3 regions of the Burkholderia plantarii genome follow, and region 3 is predicted to be linked to each of the others. Evidence: riboswitches for the same ligand, from Rfam matches in the RefSeq annotation. Region 3 holds a riboswitch; each other region holds the start of a gene.
What was found. Region 3 has a riboswitch for thiamine pyrophosphate ahead of thiC (phosphomethylpyrimidine synthase ThiC). Riboswitches for the same ligand answer to the same signal wherever they lie in the genome.

Region 1 (5,036 bases), on a different replicon from region 3:
TGCCCTCGACGAACGCCGAGAAGGCCATCGCCGCGTAGATGTAGCCCTTCGGCACGTGGCTGCCGAAGCCCTCGGCGATCAGCGTCATGCCGATCACGACGAGGAAGCTCAGCGCGAGCATCACGATCGTCGGGTTGCGGTCGATGAAGCGCGACAGCGGGCCGGCCGCGAACATCATCACGGTGACGGCGGCGATCACCGCCACGAACATGATCGCGACGTGCTCGGTCATGCCGATCGCGGTCACGATGCTGTCGATCGAGAACACCAGGTCGAGCACCAGGATCTGCCCGATCGCCGCGAGCGGCGTGAGCAGGGCGGCGCCCGCGCCGCCGGCGCCGGGCTCGCCGCCGCCCGGCGCGACGTGGTGATGGATCTCGCGGGTCGCCTTCCAGACCAGGAACAGGCCGCCCGCGAGCAGGATCATGTCGCGCCACGAGAACGCGTGATCGAACAGCGTGAAGGCCGGCTGCGTGAGGCGCGCGATCCAGGCCACGGTGCCGAGCAGCGCGAGCCGCATCACCAGCGCGAGCCCGATGCCGATGCGCTGGGTGCGCGCGCGCTGCGCCTCGGGCAGCTTGTTGCTGAGGATCGAGATGAAGATCAGGTTGTCGATGCCGAGCACGATTTCCATCGTGACCAGCGTGACGAGGGCGGCCCAGACGGCCGGATCGGCGGCGAGTGTCAGCAGGTGGTCCATGGCGGGCGGGTTCCGGAATCCAGTGGAAGATGATCGGGCTTGTTATGATCGGCGATCTTCAACTTCGGAAAAACCAGCTTCAAGCTGAATGATGCTTCGGTTTTTCCGAATATTTCATTTCGTCCTTCATGCCGTCTCGCGTCGATGCCGGGTCCATCATGCTGAATTTCCGTCATTTGTACTACTACTGGGTGGTCGTGCAGGAGGGCGGCTTCGCGCGCGCGGCCGGGCGGCTCGGGATGGCCGTGCAGACCATCAGCGCGCAGGTGCGCGAGCTCGAGCGGTCGCTCGGCCACGCGCTGCTGAAGCCGGCCGGACGCGGCGTGACGATGACCGAGGCGGGCCAGGCCGCGTTCGCGCGCGCCGACGAGATGTTCCGGATCGGCGCGCGGATCGCCGACGACGTGCGCGCGGCGGCCGGCGGCGAGCTGGCGCGGTTCGCGATCGGCCTGACCGACGGCGTGTCGAAGCTGGCCGCGCACGCGGTGCTCGCGCCGGCGCTCGACACGCCGTCGCTGCGGCTGCTCTGCCATGAGGGCGAACTCGACGCGCTGCTCGCGGAGCTGGCGCTGCACCGGCTCGACCTCGTGCTGGCGAGCCAGCCGGCGCCGCCGCATCCGACGCTGCGGCTGACGAGCGAGCGGCTGGCGGCCTCGGCGGTGGACTGGTACGGGCCGGCCTCGATCGTCAGCGCGGCGGCGCGCGAGCGCTTTCCCGGCAATCTCGCGACGCTGCCGGTGCTGCTGCCCACCGCGCAGTCGCCGCTGCGCGCGCAGCTCGAGCGCGGCTTCGAGGCGCTCGGCGTGCGGCCGAGGATCGTCGGCGAATTCGAGGACAGCGCGCTGATGGCCGTGTTCGGCGCGCGCGGGCTCGGCGTGTTCCCGCTGGCCGAGGCGGGCGCCGGCGACGCGGCGCTGCTGCGTGGCCTGCGCCGGCTCGGGCGCGCGCCGGGCGTGGTCGACGAGATCTACGCGATCCGCTCGCGGCGCGGCGAGCATCATCCGCTGGCCGAAAAGCTCCGCCGCGCGTCGGCATGAACGGTTGAATGCACGGTTTCCCGGCACGTTTCGCTGCACGGTTTCCGGCTTTGTTTCGCGACTCGCGACCTCCTCGTTTCGAGGGCCTGGCGAGCCGTCCGAACCTGCGCTCGCGTGCTTGCCGGCCCGCAGTTTCGTCCCCATAATGAGGCGGCCATCAGGGGGAGCCGGCGCGCCGGCTGAGAGGTTCTGCTCGCGGAACGACCCCGAAACCTGATCCGGATAATGCCGGCGTAGGAATGAGGTCACCCACGTGTCGATTCCCTTCATCGCGGCCGCGTTTGCGCCGGCCGCCTCGCCAGTGCCGTTCCGCCCGCGCGTTCGCCGTTCGCGCCGATGACGCCGCCCGTCATCGCGCTGGTGCTGTTCGCCGCGATCCTGCATGCGACCTGGAACGCCGTGCTGCGCAGCGGCGTCGATCGCCTCTGGACCCTCACCGTCATGAGCTTCGCGACCACCGCGGCGGCGCTCGCCTGCGCGCCGTGGCTGCCCCTGCCGGCGCGCGCGAGCTGGCCCTGCCTCGGGCTCTCGGCGCTGCTGCAGGTGGGCTACAGCGTGTTCCTGGCGCATGCGTACCAGGGCGCCGAACTCGGGCAGGTGTATCCGGTGGTGCGGGGCACGGTGCCGCTGCTGGTCGCGCTCGGCGGCTATTGGTGGGCCGGTCAGCGGCTCGACGCGGGGTCGCTGGCCGGCGTGCTGCTGATCTCCGGCGGCATCGCGAGCCTGGTGCTGGGGCGCCGCCGGATCGCCCGGCGGCCGCTGCTGGCCGCGCTCACCACCAGCCTGTTCATCGCCGGCTACGTCACCACCGACGGCGTGGGCGCGAGGCTGGCCGGCGACCCGCGCGCCTACGCGGTCTGGATCTTCGTGGTCTACGGCGTGCTGATGCCGGCCGCGTTCGCGCTGCACGGGCGCCGGCTCGGCACGGGCCACGCGTGGCGCGAGACCGCGAAGGCGGCGGCGGGCGGCGTGATCTCGATGATCGGCTACACGGCCACGGTCGCGGCGCTCTCGCTCGGGCCGATCGGGCCGGTATCGGCGCTGCGCGAGACCAGCATCGTGTTTTCGCTGATCATCGGCTGGGCCTGCCTGGGCGAGCGCCCGACCGGGCAGCGGATCGCGGCCGCCGCGGCGGTCGTGGTCGGCGCCGGGTGCCTCACGTATCACGCTTGAGGCATGCCCGGCAGGCCCGGCGCCGTGCGTTCACGCGTGGGCCACGGCGCGCCGGCCGACCGCGCGCGAGGCCAGGAAGCGTGCGCGCGCCTGCAGTTCGCCTTCGCGAAAATACCCGCCGCGCAGCGTGCGCGTGAAGCCCGACGCACCGAAATCGCCGCGTCCGTGGAAGATCCGGCGATTGTCCCAGACCACCATGTCGCCCTGCGACCACGCATGCAGATACGAGCGTCCGGTGGCCACGAGCCGCGACTTGAGCGACTGGTAGGCCCGGAACAGCGGCAGCATGTCGTCGAAGCCGATGCCCTCGAAGAACATCTTCGTCGGGTTGTTGATCAGGCGTTCGATCGAGCCGTCCGGCGCGAGCCGCACGATCGGCGTGCGATGCTCGTAGCGCTTGCGCGCCTGCGGATACTCGGCGCGATAGAGCACCGGCGTGCGGGCCAGCAGCGCGAACGCCTCGGGCTCGGCGTCGCGCAGCTCGCAGGCCACCGTGAAGCCGTCCACGAAACGCGTGCTGCCGATGCCGTCGCGCGCGCATTGCGAACTGACGTCGAGGCCGTAGAGGAACTGGTAGTCGGGCGGCGGCGAGCAGTACGGGATGTCGGTGTGCAGCGGCAGCGCCCTGGTGCTGAACGACACGCTGTCGGTTTCCTCGTCGGCCTTCACCTCCAGATCGAAGAACTCCCCGAAATACGAGCGATCGAGAAACCCCGCCAGCTGCCGATACACCGCGCCGAACTCCACGGTGCGCGACGGCTCGGCCTTCAGCACCACCAGCCCGTATTCGAACAGGTGCCGCAGCGCCTGATGCAGCAGCGCGTCGTCGCGGAGCGTCGCGGCGAGATCGAAGCGCAGCGCCGGCGGGGCGCCGTCGGGCCAGTGGCGCCAGGCGGGGCGCGCCTCGGCCGGCGCGGCGCGGCCCGGCTGGTCGTAGTCCTCGCCGCGCAGCCAGTCGAAGCCGTAGTGGCTCGGATGGCCGTCCGGCCAGACGATGCGCAGGCCCGCGTCGTCGGCGCTGACGGCGGCCGGCCGGAGGTCGGCCGGCACCGCGCCGGGATCGAAGTGCCGCTGGCGGCAATGGCGGTTGAAGCAGCCGTCGCATTGGCAGGCCTGGCGCAGCCAGACCCAGTGATAGCGGCTCGCGCGGCCGTCGGGCCAGGCGATTTCCAGATGCTCGTGATGCGAGGTCAGCATGTGACGGATCTCCGGTAGGACTACCAAGCGACGACGCTCACGCCCTGGCGGCGACGAACAGGCCCTGTGTCAGCCAGCCGGCCTTCATGAAGCGGATCTTGCGCTGCCAGCGCTCGACGATGTGCTCGGCGTCGGCGTCCCCGATCGCCGGATCGCCCGAGGCCTGCCGCGCGCGATAGCGGCGCAGGTCGGCCGTGAGCTGGGCCTCGGCGAGCGCGCTCAGGTCGCTCTGCTCGACGTGGGCGAAGCCGGCCCCGGCGATGATGCGCGCGTAGTCGTCGATCGATTTCAGGTCGTAACCCGACGCGGCCATGTAGTCGTCGAACTCGGCCGAGCTGCGGTGCCGGCAGAAGTCCGTGACGAACAGCCGGCCGCCCGGCTTGAGCAGCGCGTGGCAGCGCGCGAACAGCGCGGGTTTGGCGTGCTCGTACATCAGCACGTCGCGCGAATAGATCAGGTCGAAGCCGCCCGCGTCGAGTTGCGCGTCGTGGACGTCGCCGTTGACGAAAAGCACGCGCCGGTGCGGATCGCGCGTGGTCTGCCGGATCACCGACAGTTCCGTCATGCGCGGCGCGGTATCGAGGCCGACCACTTCCACGTCGTAGCGATCCGACAGATAGAACGCCGCGCCGCCGAGCCCCGAACCGATGTCGAGCAGCCGCATGCCCGGCGTGAGCGCCATGCGGTCCGCCAGCATGGCCTTGAAGCCGGCCAGGCCGCCGGGACTCTGGAAACCTTCGCCGTAGATAATTTCGGAACGGAGAATATTATGCGGATCCGTATACCGTTGCGCCTCATAGGCCCTGGAAAATCCCGTGGTGGCTGCGTGCATTATTCGCCTCTCGTATTGGCATACCTCGGTGGCGGGTCGGGAATTCGATGTGGGACGAATTGGCATAATCCGGATACCAGCCGGGGAGCCCGGATGA
Region 2 (5,036 bases), 840 kb from region 3:
GTAGTGCAGATTGATGCCGCCATGCTCGGTGGCGGGCGACAGCGTTTCCTTCAGGTGCGAACTGCGCGTGACGCGCATGAATTCGCGCAGACGGTTGATGGTCGCGCGCCATTCCACGAGCGTGCCGTAACTGTTGATGAACCACGAGAACGAATCGCTGACGGTGCTGAACGCGTTGGTGATCTGCATCAGCACGCCGAACGAGAACGCGCCGGCGAAGTAGCGCGGCGCGGCCACCACGAGCGGGAAGATGATCGCCAGCTGGCTGTAGAAGTTCAGCACGAAGTTCAGGCGCCGCGTGTAGGCCATCAGCCGCCACCAGTTGTCGCGAATCCGCTGGAACAGGTCCTGCGCGCCCTGCTTCTCGAGGGCCATGCCGTCGTAGAACGCGATCTGCTCGGCGTTCTCGCGAATCCGGATCAGGCCGAAACGGAAATCGGCCTCGACGCGCTCCTGCTGATAGTTGATCGACACCAGCGGGTGCCCGGCCTTGTGCATCACGAACGAACCGATCAGCGCGTAGAGCGCGGCGGCCCACACCATGTAGCCGGGAATCTGGATCGTGCTGCCGCCGAGCGGGATCGACAGCGCGCCCGCCAGGCCCCAGAGGATCGTGATGAACGAGAACAGCGTGACCACGGTGGACAGCAGGTCCAGCGACAGCGCGAGCGTGGTGGTGGCCAGCGAGTTGAGGTCGTTGGTGATCCGCTGGTCCGGGTTGTCGGCGAGGCGGTCGCGCTCGATCCGGTAGAACGCGCGATCGCCGAACCATTCATCGAGCGCGCTGTTGGTGACCCACTGGCGCCAGCGGAAGCCGAGCAGCTGGCGCAGGTAACGGCTGTAGACGAACAGGATGATCGAGGCGAACGCGAGGCCGCTGAAAATCAGCAGCAGGTGCGGGAACTGCGCGGCGTTCTTCTGCTGCAGCGCGTTGTTGAAGTCCGCGTACCAGGCGTTGATCCTCACGCTGATCCAGACGTTCGCGAGGTTCATCGCGATGATCGAGAGCAGCAGGCTCCAGGCGATCTTCCATTCCGAGGACACCCAGTACGGCTTGATGAGGCTCCAGGCGGAAACGCGGATGTCGTCGGGCGAGGCGTCGTTCGCGGCGCGGGCGACGGGGGACGTTGCGGTCATGAACTTCCTGCTGGGTGAGGCGGCGCAGGGCCGCGAAGGTCGAAGCGCCGCGCGATGCCAACCGATGGACGCGGCGGCGCGCCTGAAATCGTGCCATATGGCGATGCCCGGCGGATTGTGTCGCACCTCGCTTAAACGGCACTTAACGGACTGGCACGTTCCGCGCGGGGCCGCCATGGACGGGCGCAACGCCAGCATTGTGCCAGCGTCGCGCCGGCTCGCGCAGGAGGCGGAAAGACGGGGCGCGCCGCGTGGCCGGCGCGGGCCGCTATCGGGCCGCTTCCCGATCCGGCGCGATCCCGCACAAGCCATGCTGCGCCGCGGTTTGCGACCGTTTCCGCTTCTGTGGTCTAATGGCCGCCAGACGAAACAGGGGTGCTTTGCTGCCTGTCGGCGTCCGGTGAACGATGCATCGGGATGCGCGGCGGCAAGGCTGAGAGAGTCCCTTCGCACCCGATCCGGGTAATACCGGCGCGGGAAGTTTTCGATTCCACCGGGTCGCGCCCGCCGTTGTCGTTCGGCCGCCGTCGTTCGCATTGGAACGGGGCGCATGGCGTTGGCTTCCGGGTCGGCTCCCCGCCGCCGGTTTCGTCCGTTCGATTGCGCAGTCGCGCGTTACGGAAGGAGCCCATGCCCGTTATTCACGTCCCACCGCTTAGTTTCGTACCCCGGTTCGTTCGTCCCTCGGGTTGCGCTTGTCACGCCGGTTTCGCTCCGTGTGGCCGGACCCCGGCGCCGCGCGCGTTCGTCCGCGCGGCGGCACGCCTCGCCGGGAAGGCCGCGCGATGAGCGGCACGACCGGCACCCGTCCCGACGTCGCCGTGCTGGGCGGCGGCCTCGTCGGCCGGCTGATCGCGTGGCGGCTCGCGGGCGCGGGCTTGGGCGTGACGCTGCACGAGCGCGGCGACGCGGCCGGCTCCGGCGCGGCCGCCTGGGTCGCGGCGGCGATGCTCGCGCCGCTTGCCGAGGCGGCCAGCGCCGAGCTGCTGATCACCGAACTCGGCGCCGCCTCGCTCGAACGCTGGCCGGCGTGGCTCGCCGAACTGCCCGAGCCGGTGTTTTTCCAGCGCAACGGCACGCTGGTCGTCTGGCACCACGCCGATCGCGCCGAGGCGCCGCTGTTCGAGCGCCGCGTGCGCGCCAACGCGCCGGCACCGCTCGTCGACGGCGGTTTCCTCGCGCTGGCGGGCGAGCAGGTCGACGCGGCCGAGCCGGCGCTGGCCGGACGCTTCGCGCGCGGCCTGCTGCTGCCGCGCGAAGGCCAGCTCGACAATCGCCAGACGCTCGCCGCGCTGGCCGCGGGGCTCGCCGCGCGCGGCGTCGATACGCACTGGAACACGGCCGTCGAGACGGCGCCCGAGCCGCGCGCGCGGCTCACCATCGACTGCCGCGGGCTCGGCGCGAAAGCGGTGCTGCCGGCGCTGCGCGGCATCCGCGGCGAGGTCGCGCGGATCCATGCGCCCGGCATCGGGCTCGCGCGGCCGGTGCGGCTGCTGCATCCGCGTTACCCGCTCTACATCGCGCCGAAGCAGGACGATCTCTACGTGATCGGCGCGACCGAGGTGGAAGGCGAGGATCGCTCGCCCGTCAGCGTGCGCTCGGCGCTCGAGCTGCTGAGCGCGGCGTTCTCCGTGCATCCGGCGTTCGGCGAGGCGCGCATCCTCGAACTCGGCTCCCAGTGTCGGCCGACGCTGCCCGACCATCGGCCCGCGATCGTCTGGAACGGCGGCGCGACGCTGGCGGTCAACGGGCTGTACCGGCACGGCTTCATGATCGCGCCGGAAGTCGCGCAGGCCGCCGTCGAATTCGTTCACGCGTGGTTCGGCGGCGAGTTCGGCACCAATGGCACCGGCAGCGACGAGGCGGGCGGGTCGGGCGAGGGCCGCGACGCGCTCGCCGCATGGCGCCGCGCGGTGCGCTGGCCGGCGCTGTTCCAGTACCAACCCGACCCCGTGCGCGCATGAGCGCGCGGCACCGATCCTCTACCGACATCATGGACATCCAGATCAACCAGCAGACGCTGACGCTTCCCGACGGCGCGACCGTCGCCGACGCGCTCGCCGCCTACCAGGCCCGGCCGCCGTTCGCGGTCGCCGTCAACGGCGCGTTCGTCGCGCGCACGCGGCACGCGCAGCACGCGCTCGCGGCCGGCGACCGGCTCGACGTCGTGCATCCCGTCGCGGGCGGCTGACCGCCGCTGCCCGGCAGACCTTTCACAGGACTTCCCCATGACGCTTCGTTCCTCCACCGATTCGCTGACGCTGTACGGCACCGCGCTGCAGAGCCGCGTGCTGCTCGGCACGTCCCGCTATCCGTCGCTGCAGTCGCTGTCCGATTCGATCGCCGCGTCGCGGCCCGGCATGGTCACCGTCGCGCTGCGCCGGCAGATGAACGCCGGCACCGCCGAGGCCGGCTTCTTCGACCTGCTGCGGCGCCACGAGGTGCCGCTGCTGCCGAACACGGCCGGCTGCCAGACCGTCGCCGAGGCGGTCAGCACCGCCCAGATGGCGCGCGAGGTATTCGAGACGGACTGGATCAAGCTCGAACTGATCGGCGACGACTACACGCTGCAGCCCGACCCGGTCGGCCTGATCGAGGCGGCCACGCTGCTCGTCAAGGACGGCTTCAAGGTGCTGCCGTACTGCACCGAGGATCTCGTGATCGGTCGGCGGCTGCTCGACGCGGGCTGCGAGGCGCTGATGCCGTGGGGCGCGCCGATCGGCACCGGCAAGGGCGTGATGAACCCCTACGCGCTGCGCGTGCTGCGCGAGCGGCTGCCGGACGTGCCGCTGATCGTCGACGCCGGGCTCGGCGTGCCGTCGCACGCGTGCCAGGTGATGGAGTGGGGCTTCGACGGCGTGCTGCTAAACACGGCCGTGTCGCAGGCCACCCATCCCGAGACGATGGCGCGCGCGTTCGCGCAGGCCGTCGAGGCGGGCCGCGACGCGTGGCTGGCCGGGCCGATGGACCCGCGCGAGACCGCGCACGCGAGCACGCCGGTGGTCGGCATGCCGTTCTGGCACCAGGACGGAGGTGCGCAATGACCACGCGCTTCGGTGATTTGTTCTGGCCCCCAGTGGACGAGCTGGCGGGCGCCGCCGAGCGGATCCGCGCGCGGCTCGGCGAGTGGCCCGCGCGCCGCGCGCCGATGCGAATCTGTGTTGCGGTACCCGAACGTGCGCAGCCGGGCGACCTGCTGGTGGTGACGGCCGGCGACGCCGAGGCCGGACGCGCGGCCGAGCTGATCGCGGCCGGCGGCGCCGTGCTCGAGATCGACGAGCGGCACGCCACGCTGACGGGCGCCGCCGCGCGCTACGCGCTGACCGCCGCCGCGCCGCTTGCCGACGACTGGATCGCCGCGCTGGCCGCGTTCGCCGACTGCGGATTCGAGCCGCACGACGCGCTGGTGCTGGCGCTCGCCTGGCGTGACGGCGACGAGGCGGCCGACGGCGATCCGTGGCCGGTCGATCCGGCCCGTTTTCCGTCGATCGCCGGCGCGCCGGGCGCGCCCGAGCCGGCCTTCGCGCCTTGCCCGGCGCGGCTCGGCCTGTATCCGGTGGTGCCGTCGGCCGAATGGGTCGAACGCGTGCTCGACTACGGCGCGCGCACCGTGCAGCTGCGCGTCAAGGACGCCGCGCCGGACGTGCTGGCCGCCGAGATCACGCGCGCGGTGGCGGCGGGGCGCCGCTACCCGGATGCGCGCGTGTTCATCAACGACCACTGGCGGCTCGCGATCGAGGCCGGCGCCTACGGCGTGCATCTCGGCCAGGAGGACCTGCAGGACGCCGGGCTCGGCGCGATCGCGGCGGCCGGCCTGCGGCTCGGTCTGTCGAGCCACGGCTACTACGAGATGCTGGTCGCGCTGCGCCAGCGGCCCAGCTACCTGGCGCTCGGCCCGG
Region 3 (5,036 bases):
CGCGGGCAAGCGGTGGGCACCGTGATGAGCGGGCTGCTGCTGGGGATCCTGCTGGCGCGCACGGCGGCCGGCTTCATCGCCGAATACTTCGGCTGGCGCGCCGTGTTCTGCGCCTCGGTGGCCTCGCTGGTCGCGATCGCGGCGGCCGTGCTGCTGCGGCTGCCGCGCAGCACGCCCACCTCGACGCTGAGCTACCCGCAGTTGATCGGCTCGCTCTGGCATCTGGCGGTGGAGCTGCGCGGGCTGCGCCACGCGTCGGCCACGGGCGCCGCGCTGTTCGCCGCGTTCAGCGCGTTCTGGCCGGCGCTCACGCTGCTCTTGGCCGGCACGCCGTTCCACTTCGGGCCGCAGGTGGCGGGGTTGTTCGGCATCGTCGGCGCCGCGGGCGCGCTCGCGGCGCCCTATGCGGGCAAGTCGGCCGACCGGCGCGGGCCGCGCGCCGTGATCTCGCTGTCGATCGGGCTGGTGGCGCTGTCGTTCGTGATCTTCGCGGTGTCGGCCACGCACCTGATCGGGCTGGCGCTCGGCGTGATCGTGCTCGACGTGGGCGTGCAGGCCGCGCAGATCTCGAACCAGTCGCGCATCTATGCGCTGAAGCCCGAGGCGCGCAGCCGCGTCAACACGGTCTACATGGTCTGTTATTTCATCGGCGGGGCAATCGGTTCGTCGGCCGGCGTGGCGGCCTGGCACGCGGCGGGCTGGACGGGCGTCAGCGCGGTCGGGCTGCTGTTCGCGGCGCTCGCGGGATGGATCCACCATCGCAGCGGAAGGCATCGCGACTGACCGCGCGGTGCCTCGACGGCACCCGGCCGCGCGCCGTACCCAACGACCGTTGATTCCGGCAGCCGCCGCCCCATCCCGGCCGCCGCGTGCCCCGATCGAGGCGCGGGCGACCGGCGGCGCGCGTCAGCGCGTGGCCTTGCGGGCCGGGTCGCAGATGAACGAGAGCCCGACGCTGCCGAGGATCGCGAGCGTCGCGACCACGGTGGCGGTCGTGACCGGCTCGCCGAGCAGCAGCGCCCCGAGCGCGACCGCGACGATCGGGTTCACGTACATGCAGCTGCTCGCGAGCACCGGGCTGGTGTTGCGGATCAGGTAGCCGTAGGCGACGTAGGCGATCATCGTGCCGAAGATCATCAGGTAGAAGAACGCCACCATCGGCAGGAACGCCGGATGGACGCTGCGCTCGCCGAGGCACAGCGCCGCCACGGTCGAGGCCATGCCGCCGAGGCCGATCTGCAGCGCGGTGGACAGGAACAGGTCCGAGGGCAGCTTCAGGCGGCTCGACAGATGCACGCCTCCGGCCCAGAACAGCCCGCCGCACAGCACCGTGATGCTGCCGAGCGTCGAGCCGGGCGTGGACGGCCCGCCCGAGTTGAGGATCACGATGCCGACCATGCCGAGCCCGACCGCGGTCCACTCGCCCTTCGATACCTGGCGCCCCGCGATCGCGGCGATCACGGTGGCGAACAGCGGCACGGTGGCGACCATCACGGCCGCCGAGCCGCTGCTGACGGTGCGCATGCCGAGCGCGATCAGCCCCGAGGAGGCCGCCACCAGCATGGTGCCGACGATCGCCGCGTTGCGGATCTCGCCGAACGAGGGCAGCGCCGGCTTGCGGCGCATCGCGAACACGAACAGGCCGATGCCGGCAAAGCCGTTGCGCATGCCTGACAGCAGCAGCGGCGGGAACGTCTCCAGCGCGACGTGCAGCGCGAGATAGGTCGAGCCCCAGACGAAATAGATGAACGCGAGCGCGAGCACGATGCGACCGCCGCGGCTTTGCGGCAGGCGAATCCGGTCCCGCAGGCGCAGGCGGCTCGCGGCCGCGAGCAGGCGGTCGAACGGTGTCATCGCTCAGGCCGCCCGACTGGCGCCGCGCGCGTCACCCCCGCCACGAGGCCCGGCGGCCGGCGGAACGCGATGCGATTCGGGGGGGTGCGAAACAAGCGAGGGGACGAGCGCGCGCGGCCGGCATGAAGCCGGAGCGGCAGGGAAAAACGGGCGGGACGGCATGTCGTCGAGAACGGAACCGGAGAAGTCGAACTGACCCAGCGAACGCGGGAGCGCCGCGAGCCGCGACGCATCGAAGGCATTATGCATGAACGCTCCGGCCGAAAATCGCCGTCAATCAGGAAAAGCACGGCGCTGATGCATCGGCGCGACACCACGATGCCACGCCCGCGCCTTGCTACGGCTACCCGCGCCTCGCTGCCTGCCGTGACGCGACGGCCGCTTGCCGGAATCCGACGCGCGCCCGGCACGGGTTTGGCGCGCGGCCGGCACGCACCGTCGTGATCCGGCACCGGAAGCCCGCGCATCGGCACCGGTTGAAACCACGGCCGTCCGGGTGTATCGTTCGCCCTAGCTAACGCGGGGGTCCTGCGTGGCGCCATTCGAAACACGGCGCTTCGCGGGTGAGAAATACCCTTTGAACCTGATCTGGATAATGCCAGCGCAGGGAAGCGTACAGGCCTCGACCATTTGCCTCATCCTCCGGCCGGCCTGCCGCCCATCTCGTCTCCTGCTTAGCGCCCCACATCAGGAGATGACTGCATGAATGCCAATCCGAAGTTCCTGTCCGCCGACGCCCGCGTCGACGCCGCCGCGATCGCCCCGCTGCCGAATTCCCGCAAGGTCTACGTGACCGGCTCGCAGCCCGACATCCGCGTGCCGATGCGCGAGATCACGCAGTCGGACACGCCGACCGGCTTCGGCGGCGAGAAGAACCCGCCGATCTACGTCTACGACACGTCCGGCCCGTACACGGACCCGGAAGCCGAGATCGACATCCGCTCGGGCCTGCCGGCGCTGCGCCAGCGCTGGATCGAGGCGCGCGGCGACACCGAAACGCTGGCCGGCCTGACGAGCGAGTACGGCCGCGAGCGCGCCGCCGACGCGGCCACCGCCGAGCTGCGCTTCCCGGGCCTGCACCGCCAGCCGCGCCGCGCGCAGGGCGGGCGCAACGTCACGCAGATGCACTACGCGCGCCAGGGCATCATCACGCCGGAGATGGAATACATCGCGATCCGCGAGAACCAGCGCCGCGCCGAATACCTCGAAAGCCTGCGCGACAGCGGCCCGAACGGCGCCAAGCTGGCCGCCATGATGGGCCGCCAGCACCGCGGCCAGGCGTTCGGCGCCGCCGCGTTCGGCGCGCAGGCGCTCACCGAGATCACGCCCGAATTCGTGCGCGAGGAAGTGGCGCGCGGCCGCGCGATCATCCCGGCCAACATCAACCACCCCGAGTCGGAGCCGATGATCATCGGCCGCAACTTCCTCGTGAAGATCAACGCGAACATCGGCAACTCGGCCGTGACCTCGTCGATCGGCGAGGAGGTCGACAAGATGACCTGGGCGATCCGCTGGGGCGGCGACACGGTGATGGATCTCTCCACCGGCAAGCACATCCACGAGACGCGCGAGTGGATCATCCGCAACAGCCCGGTGCCGATCGGCACGGTGCCGATCTACCAGGCGCTGGAAAAGGTCAACGGCAAGGCCGAGGACCTGACCTGGGAAATCTTCCGCGACACGCTGATCGAGCAGGCCGAGCAAGGCGTCGACTACTTCACGATCCACGCCGGCGTGCGCCTGCAGTACGTGCCGCTCACGGCCAACCGGATGACGGGCATCGTCTCGCGCGGCGGCTCGATCATGGCGAAGTGGTGCCTCGCGCATCACAAGGAGAGCTTCCTCTACGAGCACTTCGAGGACATCTGCGAAATCATGAAGGCCTACGACGTGAGCTTCTCGCTCGGCGACGGCCTGCGCCCCGGCTCGATCTACGACGCCAACGACGAGGCGCAGCTGGGCGAGCTGAAGACGCTCGGCGAACTCACGCAGATCGCCTGGAAGCACGACGTGCAGGTGATGATCGAAGGCCCCGGCCACGTGCCGATGCAGCTGATCAAGGAGAACATGGACCTGCAGCTCGAATGGTGCGACGAGGCGCCGTTCTACACGCTCGGGCCGCTCACCACCGACATCGCGCCCGGCTACGACCACATCACCTCGGGCATCGGCGCGGCGATGATCGGCTGGTTCGGCACGGCGATGCTCTGCTACGTCACGCCGAAGGAGCACCTCGGGCTGCCGAACAAGGACGACGTCAAGGAAGGCATCATCACCTACAAGCTCGCGGCGCACGCGGCCGACCTGGCCAAGGGCCACCCGGGCGCGCAGGTGCGCGACAACGCGCTTTCGAAGGCGCGCTTCGAGTTCCGCTGGGAAGACCAGTTCAACATCGGCCTCGATCCCGACAAGGCACGCGAATTCCACGACGAGACGCTGCCGAAGGATTCGGCCAAGGTCGCGCACTTCTGCTCGATGTGCGGCCCGCACTTCTGCTCGATGAAGATCACGCAGGACGTGCGCGACTTCGCGGCGAAGCAGGGTGTGTCGGAAACCGAGGCGTTGAAGAAGGGCATGGAGGTCAAGGCCGTCGAGTTCGTCAAGACCGGCGCCGAGATCTACCACCGCCAGTGAGCGTTCGCGCGGCGGCCGGCGCCGCCGTGGCGTCGCGCGAGCCGCTGCGCCGCGTCGCGGCGCAAGGCGCATTCCCGCGCGGATACATTTGATTACGCGGGAAAAGACGCTTAACAAGTCCTTACAACAGCGCATCGCGGCCTCGGCTAGATTGATGGTGTCGCGCGGCCTTGGCGCCGCGCCTTTTCCATTCTTGCGAGGAGCCCGTCATGAACTCGATCCGGCGTGTTGGCATAGGTGCATTGTTGATCGCCTCCATCGCGAGCCTTTCGGCTTGTGATTCGATGACCACGCGCCAGCGCGATACGGCGATCGGGGCCGGCGTCGGCGGTGTGGCCGGCGCGGCGATCGGCGGCAGCGCGCTGTCGACGCTCGGCGGCGCCGCGGCGGGCGGCCTGATCGGCAATCAGGTCGGCAAGTAAGCCGCTGGCGTTCGCGCCAGTTCGCGAGCTTCAGCCGGGAGGGCGGGCAGTGTCATGCCACCCCGACTGAAGCTTGTCGACGGGTTGGCAACGACTGGATAAGGCACGGCGCCCATCGCCGCGCGC

Region 1: linked by a shared signal. The riboswitch ahead of bpln_RS29655 (DMT family transporter) and the one ahead of thiC (phosphomethylpyrimidine synthase ThiC) in region 3 are both predicted to bind thiamine pyrophosphate.
Region 2: linked by a shared signal. The riboswitch ahead of bpln_RS01585 (FAD-dependent oxidoreductase) and the one ahead of thiC (phosphomethylpyrimidine synthase ThiC) in region 3 are both predicted to bind thiamine pyrophosphate.

The regions. Positions count from the first base shown of each region.
Region 1 covers NZ_CP007213.1:3,051,242-3,056,277, reverse strand. The annotation lists gene bpln_RS29665 (TerC family protein) at 1-700, opposite strand, end outside; gene bpln_RS29660 (LysR family transcriptional regulator) at 859-1,737, shown strand; TPP riboswitch at 1,888-1,994, shown strand; gene bpln_RS29655 (DMT family transporter) at 2,074-2,910, shown strand; gene bpln_RS29650 (TauD/TfdA family dioxygenase) at 2,941-4,107, opposite strand; gene bpln_RS29645 (methyltransferase domain-containing protein) at 4,145-4,939, opposite strand.
Region 2 covers NZ_CP007212.1:367,210-372,245, forward strand. The annotation lists gene bpln_RS01580 (ABC transporter ATP-binding protein/permease) at 1-1,137, opposite strand, end outside; TPP riboswitch at 1,499-1,634, shown strand; gene bpln_RS01585 (FAD-dependent oxidoreductase) at 1,923-3,101, shown strand; gene thiS (sulfur carrier protein ThiS) at 3,131-3,328, shown strand; gene bpln_RS01595 (thiazole synthase) at 3,366-4,181, shown strand; gene thiE (thiamine phosphate synthase) at 4,178-5,036, shown strand, end outside.
Region 3 covers NZ_CP007212.1:1,210,246-1,215,281, reverse strand. The annotation lists gene bpln_RS05315 (MFS transporter) at 1-783, shown strand, start outside; gene bpln_RS05310 (EamA family transporter) at 907-1,854, opposite strand; TPP riboswitch at 2,366-2,482, shown strand; gene thiC (phosphomethylpyrimidine synthase ThiC) at 2,557-4,488, shown strand; gene bpln_RS05300 (glycine zipper 2TM domain-containing protein) at 4,698-4,910, shown strand.